Regions from separate parts of the Exiguobacterium sp. s138 genome, predicted to be linked through region 1. Evidence: riboswitches for the same ligand, from Rfam matches in the RefSeq annotation. Region 1 holds a riboswitch; the other holds the start of a gene.
What was found. Region 1 has a riboswitch for lysine ahead of KNP91_RS13375 (amino acid permease). Riboswitches for the same ligand answer to the same signal wherever they lie in the genome.
Positions count from the first base shown of each region.

Region 2: linked by a shared signal. The riboswitch ahead of KNP91_RS11010 (Na+/H+ antiporter NhaC family protein) and the one ahead of KNP91_RS13375 (amino acid permease) in region 1 are both predicted to bind lysine.

Region 1 covers NZ_JACSMW010000007.1:55,836-60,282, forward strand. The annotation lists gene KNP91_RS13365 (GGDEF domain-containing protein) at 1-699, opposite strand, end outside; gene KNP91_RS13370 (MarR family winged helix-turn-helix transcriptional regulator) at 890-1,339, opposite strand; lysine riboswitch at 1,514-1,698, shown strand; gene KNP91_RS13375 (amino acid permease) at 1,833-3,311, shown strand; gene KNP91_RS13380 (hypothetical protein) at 3,438-3,620, shown strand; gene msrA (peptide-methionine (S)-S-oxide reductase MsrA) at 3,690-4,447, shown strand, end outside.
Region 2 covers NZ_JACSMW010000004.1:172,329-176,775, forward strand. The annotation lists gene KNP91_RS10990 (methyltransferase) at 1-335, opposite strand, end outside; gene KNP91_RS10995 (heme oxygenase) at 421-753, shown strand; gene KNP91_RS11000 (uracil-DNA glycosylase family protein) at 902-1,642, shown strand; lysine riboswitch at 1,711-1,886, shown strand; gene KNP91_RS11010 (Na+/H+ antiporter NhaC family protein) at 1,992-3,575, shown strand; gene htpG (molecular chaperone HtpG) at 3,656-4,447, opposite strand, start outside.

The sequences.
Region 1 (4,447 bases):
ATCAATGTCAATCAGGATCAGCGAGTAGCCTTCTTCTGCTGAACCGACGAGTGACAGGGAGTCATCAAGCCGGCGGCGGTTGGCGAGCCCTGTCAAGGCGTCGGTCATGGCCAGTTTTTGCTGGTACTGGATATTTTCAAAGTGTCGTCGTAACTCTGTCAACAGATGATAGGTCACGAAACCGGCAATCAGGTTAAAGAATATGTAAGCCAGGGAAATCTCGATGAAGGTCGTCCAGCTGTTCGTCAGCAGATAGATGCCAGGTAACGAATAGACGATACCGATGCCGATCATCAGTTCGAAGTTCCAGAAGGTCAACCGGATATAGCGACGGACGACGGCAATCGTCAGGATGAACACTCCGATGACGATTGTTGACACGACAGCGGCATCCATTTGTTCGACCGGTGTCAGTATAAAACGTGTCACGATAATCATCGCACCGGTGACGAGAGCGCTCGGTAAACCGCCGAACATCATGGCGATGACGACAGGAACAATCCGTAAATCAATCCGGGCGACATCAATCTGGATGCTGTTGAGCATTAATAGGACAGAAATCAGGCCGGCGATGCCTCCTAACACGAGTCGAACGTTCAGGTTCGTTTTCGGTGTAATCCGCGGATGATTTCGAAAAGGCAGAAACAAAAGAGTAATCGTTGTAAACAGTAGACAAAAATTGATGATGAAATTATTCATGATGGACAACAAATCCTCCCAACTCCTCATAAACGCATTTTCAATAAGTTACTTCTAATATACCCCTTTTAATAACGGCAAGAAATGGAAAAATATTTAGCGGAAGATGATGAAGTCAACAAAAAAGACAAAGTACACAGTCAAGTGAACTTTGTCGGCGGAAAAAATAAATATTTTTTTAAAACAATTTTTAGGAAGAAACAGCCTCTTCATCCATCGTTAAAAGGATCTTATCGAAGACCTGGACCATCGCATGAAGCTCTTCTTCGGTGAGTGTACCAAAACGGTCTTGGAGATATTTCCGGCGGACGATTTCAAGTTCGCGGAAAGCGGCTTCACCTTCGGCCGTCAATGCTAAAACAATCGATCTTCTGTCGTCCGTCGAACGCGTCCGCGTGACGAATCCGGCTTTATACAGACGATCAGTCAAAGCCGTTACCTGACTTGTCGCAAGCTCAAACTGTTCTGCGAGTAGAGTCGGACGTTGGGGACCATTTTCGGACAGGCTGCGCAAAATGAAAAATTCACTCCGCGTCGCGGTTCCTTCAAACAGTCGGTTGAGTTCGCGGCGTAATGTCCGGAGAATGACCCGCATTTGTTCCTCTAATCGATAGGTCAGTTGATCACGTTCTTGTGGCATTCAAGCAACATCCTTTCTCTCGGTTAACTTCTATAATTTAGTGTACTAAAAATTACGGATTTTTACCATGAATAGCCGACATTTCAAAAAAAGAATTGACAATTTAAAGACGTTTTGTGTAACATGACGAAGTAATAACGAAATTATAACTAACTTAATTAGTTCTCACTCAACCAGTGGGATGGAGGTTGCAGTTCTTATAAGTACAGTCACGGATGTCGTCAAGCGGCAGATGAGGTGACTGAAAAGGAAGAATTGCCGAAATCAATCATCGCTTTGAAGATGATCGATTGGGATTAGATCGAACAGGTCTAATACTGTCACAGGTCAGATTTGGCTTGTGGGGAGCTATCTTTCACGACGGTAGAATGGGGCGCATCCATTTTACTATGTTGCGTTCTCATCTTCCTTCTGGAAGGTGAGGGCGCTTTTTGTTTTTTTTCGATTCAAAAAGTGTCCTCTCAAAAATTTAAAAAAGAGAGAAGCGAATAAGATGAATACTTTACAACCCCAAAGAAAACTCGATTCAACTGAAGAAGGATTAAAACGCGGTCTGCAAGCCCGTCACATGTCGATGATTGCGATCGGCGGTGCCATCGGAACCGGTTTATTCATTGCTTCCGGTGCGTCCGTTGCGGCTGCCGGCCCGGGCGGTGCCCTGTTATCGTATGCGGTCGTCGGAATCATGGTGTACTTCCTGATGACAAGTCTTGGTGAGATGGCAGCTTACATGCCGGTCGCCGGCTCCTTCTCAACCTATGGCGCAAAATTCGTCGATCCGTCGTTTGGCTTTGCACTCGGTTGGAACTACTGGTACAACTGGGCAGTTACGATCGCTGTAGAACTCGTTGCGGCGCAAATCGTCATGAGTTACTGGTTCCCGGATGTTCCCGGATTTTACTTCAGTGCTTTGTTCCTGTTATTGATGATCGGTTTAAATTACTTCTCCGTTAAAGGTTTCGGGGAAGCGGAATATTGGTTCGCGATGATCAAAGTAGTCACTGTCATCATCTTCCTGATTGTCGGTGTCGCGATGATCTTCGGTGTCTTCACATCTGAAGCACCGGTCGGCTTTAAAAACTTTGCGTTAGGTGATGCGCCGTTCGTCGGAGGCATCCCGGCCGTCATCGGTATCATTCTGGTTGCCGGTTTCAGTTTCCAGGGAACAGAACTTGTCGGAATCGCAGCCGGTGAGTCGGAAGATCCGAAGAAAAACGTTCCAAAAGCCGTGAAACAAGTCTTTTGGCGGATTCTTCTGTTTTATGTGTTTGCGATTTTCGTCATCGGAATGTTGATTCCGTACACAAGCCCGAACCTCGTTTCGAATGATATTACCGATGTAGCAGTCAGTCCGTTTACACTTGTCTTTGAAAAAGCCGGTCTTGCGTTCTCAGCTGCATTGATGAACGCTGTCATCCTGACGTCTGTCTTATCGGCAGGAAACTCCGGTATGTATGCGTCGACACGGATGCTGTATACGTTGGCACGCCAAGGGGATGCACCGAAATTGTTCGCACAGGTCTCAAAAAACGGTGTTCCCCGCAATGCGTTGCTTGCGACCGGTGCCATCGGAGCACTTTGCTTCCTGACATCGATGTTCGGCGGTCAAGTATATCTGTGGCTGTTGAATGCATCAGGGATGACCGGTTTCATCGCATGGCTCGGTATCGCGATCAGCCATTACCGTTTCCGCAAAGGATTCCTTGCGCAAGGTCATTCGCTCAGTGATTTGCCGTACGTGGCACCTGCTTTCCCGTTTGGACCGCTCTTTGCGTTCGGACTTTGTTTCCTCGTCATCGTCGGTCAAAACTACGCCGCGTTCCTCGCGGATCAAATTGACTGGGTGGGAATTGCCGCAACATATGTCGGTATCCCGTTATTCCTTGCCTTTTGGTTAGGTCATAAATTTAAAAACCGGACATCGGTCGTTCCTTATGAAGAAATGGAATTCCCGGAGCATCCGCGTCCGTAATTGAAAAAGTCGATTCCGTTTCAAGCGGAGTCGACTTTTTTTGTGTCTTTTGAGAAAGAATCATTCGGAAAACGTATCAAACGGTGAGAAATCGATTAAGATAAAAGAAAAATGGAGGCGACCTCAGTGAACTATTGGTATCACTTTAAACGGGCATTCATCCCGATTGCGATTTTACTTGTGACGTTAGCGATCTATCAGATGCTGTACCGCATGAATAATATGTGGTATTCGTTCGGTGGATTGATTTTAGTGTTTGCGGCGATTTATTTTGTCATGCGCCGCTTAAAAGCGAACCCCGAAGATTGACTGAGCAAGATAGTAGGGTAGCCGCACGGAACGCGTTAAAATAGACCTATACAGAGGAGGGGAAGCTAGATGGCAAAAGCAATATTCGCAGGTGGCTGTTTCTGGTGCATGGTCAAACCATTTCATAAATATGATGGTGTCGAACAAGTCATTTCCGGTTATACAGGTGGTCATACAGAAAACCCGACTTATAAAGAGGTCTGTTCTGAAACGACAGGACATTTAGAAGCGGTGGAAGTCACGTATGATCCGTCGGTCATCACATATGATGAGTTGCTTGAAATTTTTTGGCGGCAAATTGATCCGACGGACGGCGGCGGACAGTTCAACGACCGCGGTCAGTCTTACGAACCGGCCATTTTTTATGTCGACGAAGATCAAAAGCAGGCGGCAGAACGTTCGAAAGCGGCGCTTGATGCGTCCGGTCGTTTCTCGAAACCGGTAGCGGTCGATATCCGTCCGGCAAAACCGTTCTGGCCGGCAGAGGAGTATCATCAGGATTATTATAAAAAAAATCCGTTCCGTTATCAGATGTACAGTGTCGGATCGGGACGTGCCAAATTCGTCAAGGAAGCCTGGAAAGATCAAGGCAAGGAGCAGGAGTTGAAACAACGCCTGACACCGATCCAGTATAAAGTTACGCAGGAGAACGGGACAGAGCCCGCTTTCCGCAATGAATACTGGGATGAGGAGCGACCGGGTCTCTACGTTGATATCGTCGACGGGACACCGCTCTTTACGTCAAAAGACAAGTTTAACTCGAACTGCGGATGGCCGAGCTTCGCGAAGCCGATCTCAGAGGACAAGATGGAAGTCGAACTCGATAC
Region 2 (4,447 bases), on a different contig from region 1:
TACGTATGTTCAAAACGGATGCTGCCCTGACGTCGCTTCATTTTTTTCATGTAAGCCGCTTGATTCCTCAAAGCGTCTTCATAAAACTGTCCGTTCATCTCAACACCGATGACGGAACAATCAAACCGGTCATGCAGATAAAAGTTCAACCGACCTTTCCCGCAGCCGAAATCAATGACCGTATCCGTGTAATCGAAAGGATAGACGGCACATAACTCTTCCAGCGCTGCATAAGGCGTCGGTTCATAGCGATTGTAATGGCTGAACGCATTGTAAAGATGCTGAACATCAATCGTCTCGATGCGCAACCGTTCTTCGTACTCTTTTTCATTCATAATTGATTCCTTCTTTCAAGCATTGTTGGTTTCATCGTACTATACTATGAATGTACACATTTCATTCTATAAGGGGGATAATCCAATGATCGTCGTTACGAATCGGATTAAAGTCAAAAAAGGAATGGCCGCCGCAATGGCACCACGTTTCACCTGTCCAAGCGGTCTTGATACGATGGAAGGATTTGTTCGTGTTGAAGTACTCTTGACGCAAGGACTCGAAGAACATGATGAAATGAATGTCAACATGTACTGGGAAGACATGAAGCATTTTGAATCCTGGCGCAACAGCGATGACTTTAAAGCTTCTCATAAACGTCCGGAACCAACAGACGGAAAACAGGAAGAATCGCCGATGCTCGGCAGTGAAATCATCACGTATGAAGTCGCTTCTGTCAAAGAACGGACTTCTTTATAATTCATGTCAGAACCGCCTTGCCTCCAATTTGGTCGCAAGGTTTTTTTAATTCTTAAGAGACCCCTCACTATATTGATATGGGTTTAAATTGTATGTAATACCATTATTTGTTATCATAAATCCCATACAGAAAGAGAGAGGATTTATTATGCTGAATTCATTATCGATTTTTGAACAGGCCATCCGGTCTTTACCGATTGATCGGCCTCTGACCCGCCAGGATTTGTGTGTGGACAGTTTTTTATTACAACAGGAACAGGATTTATCCGTTTATTATTCACCGATCGGCGAATACATCAATCCTTCCGCGAAAGTCGTTTTCATAGGGATTACTCCCGGATTCGAACAGATGCGAATTGCTTATGAAGAAGCGGCTGATGCCTTCCATCATGGCGCGACAATCGAAGAAACATCGAAAATCGTCAAATACAGTGCCAGTTTTGCCGGTCCGATGCGCCGTAATTTGACAACGATGTTAGACGAACTGGAACTGCATCATCTGCTGAATATTTCTTCAACCGCCACGTTATTTCATACAAATCAGGAACTGTTACACACGACTTCGATTCTGAGACATCCTGTTTTTTACCGAGATAAAAATTATACGGGACATCAACCGAAGATTGACCGGACACCACTGTTGCAACATTACGCTTATGAGCATTTTGCGGCGGAATTAAATCAGTTACCCGACCCTGTCATTTTGGTCCCGTTCGGACGCGTCGTCGAATCGACGGTCCGGACATTGCTTCATCAGGGACGAATCAAAAAACATACCGTTTTGTTCGGTTTCCCCCATCCTTCCGGAGCAAACGGACATCGGAAGCGACAGTTTGAAGAAAATAAAGACTATTTGATGAAGCAATTGAATTCTTATTTCAATACCTAACAAACATCCTTAATTTTTTTTTTGGAATGCGATAAAATTTTATTATGAAAAGAATATGACTATTTTATCGATGAGGTAGAGGCGCGGTCTTGATGAGTATTTGGTCTGAGGATGACAACGAAGACGATCGAAGAAAGGTGAGACCGCCGAAGTATCGTCATGTGTCAGACATGACGATGCTGGTCGAACCGGGAAAGACCCGTTCGATTGCCATACGCGTATTGTATGGAGCACTCCAATTCGGCTAAGAAAGACGCATCCAGCAAGGGTGTCGGCTTTGTTGCCGGTGCCCTTGCTTTTTTCTGTGCAACGGGTCTCATCTTCTAAAAAAGGAGGAGAAACCACAACCATGGTCAATTATTCAGATTCTATCGTCGCACTCGTACCAGCACTTGTCGCCATCGTTTTAGCGATCGTTACACGCAAAGTCGTCATCTCACTCGGTGTCGGGATTTTGATTGGTGCCTTGCTGCTTCACAGCTTCAATCCGTTGGATACTGCAGTTTATCTCGGGAAAAACATCTTCAGCCTGTTTTGGGCAGACGGTGCGTTAAATGAATGGAATGTTTTATTACTTGTTTTCTTACTATTACTCGGTGTCTTGTCGACACTGATTCAAACATCCGGCGGTGCCCATGCCTTCGGTGAATGGGCGACGACGCATGTCAAGACGGCACGTGGTGCAAGACTCGCTGCTTTCGGGTTAGGGATTTTGATTTTCATCGATGATTACTTCAACAGTCTTGCTGTCGGAAACGTCAGTCGTCCGTTAACGGACCGTCGTGGCGTCTCACGTGCGAAGCTGGCGTATATCATCGACTCGACCGCTGCACCGGTCTGTGTCATCAGTCCGTTATCGAGTTGGGGTGCCTTCATCATCTCAATCATTGCCGGTATTTTAACGACGCATTCGATTACGGATTACTCGGCGTTCAGTGCCTTCATGATGATTGTGCCATTGAACTTTTATGCTATCTTTGCTTTGTTACTGACGCTCTACATTGCCTATACGGGAATTGCTGTCGGACCGATGCGGACGCACGAGTTGCGGGCTTTACAAGGCGAATTGTTTGATTCCAACAAAGGGACACCGATGGGAATGGCGGAAGAAGTCAAGGAACACGACGGCGGAAAAGTCCGCGATCTGGTTGTTCCGATCATCGTCCTAGTCATCGCGACTGTCACAGCACTCCTTTGGACAGGTGCACAAGCCCTTGCGGCGGACGGCCGATCCTTTACATTAATCGGTGCTTTTGAAGCGACGGACGTGACACGTTCCCTTGTTTCCGGTGTCGTCATCAGTTTAATCGTTGCGTTCCTGATGCTGATCGGTCGAAAAATTCCGGCACGTGATTACCGTATCAGCATCTGGGCAGGGCTAAAATCGATGTGGCCCGCTGTCGTCATTCTGTTGTTCGCCTGGACGATCATCGCAGTTATCGGCGATATGAAAACCGGGGATTATTTAGCCAGTTTCGTCAGCAAATCGATTCCTGCTTCTTACCTGCCGTTCTTATTGTTCTTGATTGCCAGTGTCATGGCGTTCTCAACCGGAACGAGCTGGGGAACGTTCGGGATCATGTTACCGATCGGAGCCGATTTGATCATGGCAGTCGATCCAAGTCTATTGTTACCGACACTTGCAGCTGTTCTTGCCGGATCCGTTTTCGGTGACCACTGTTCACCGATTTCCGATACGACGATTCTCAGTTCGACCGGTGCCGGTTCACATCATATTGACCATGTCACGACACAGCTACCGTACGCGTTGATCGGCGCAGCAGTATCCGCTGTCGGTTACCTCATTCTTGGTGTCACCGGTTCATCCGTATTCGGCTTCCTCGGTGCACTCGTCGCCTTCGTGATTTTCCTCGTCATGTTGAATGTTCTGTCACGCCGCGGTGAAGTGCCGTCGCAACTTCGCTCGGAGTAAGACGAAGTAAACAAGCCATCCAAAAAAGCCGGACCTGATGAATTCATCGGGTCCGGCTTTCTTTATACGATCTTTTTATGTCAGATCATCAAGGCGCAGACTTCATTTGCAAAGGCAACCGGATCTTCAATCGGCAACCCTTCCATCAACAACGCCTGTTGATACATCAGCTTCGTGTACCGTTCAAATTTCGAACGGTCTTCTGTATACGCTGTCTCAATCGCCTGGAAGACGTCATGTGATGTATTCAACTCCAGGATTTTGACCGCTGCGACATCCTGGTTGTTCGGCATCGCTTTGAGGATTTTCTCCATCTCGATCGATACTGCACCATCCGTCGCGAAACAGACCGGATGTGATTTTAGTCGGGTCGAAGCTTTGACTTCTTTGACGTGTCCTGCGAGTACTTCCTGCATCGCTTTAAACATCTCGGCTTGTGTTTCCGTCGTTTCCGCCTGCTCCGTCTGTTCAATCCCGAGATCACTGCTCATGACGGACTTGAATTCTTTTCCGTCATAGTTAAGGAGCATTTGAATCGCAAACTCATCGATTTCTTCCGTGAAGTACAGGATATCAAATCCTTTGTCTTTCACGAGCTCGGATTGCGGCAACTTATCCAGCCGGTCCGTACTTTCACCTGACGCGTAATAGATGTACTTCTGATCTTCCGGCATCGCAGCAACGTATTCGGCGAGCGTCACCAGTTTTTTCTCCTTGGCCGAATGGAACAGAACAAGATCTTTCACCGTATCTTTTTGCATGCCGTAGTCGTTGTAGATACCAAACTTCAGCTGACGACCGAACGCTTGATAAAACGTCTCGTATTTTTCACGATCATCACGCAGCAACGCTTCGAGTTGTGTCTTGATTTT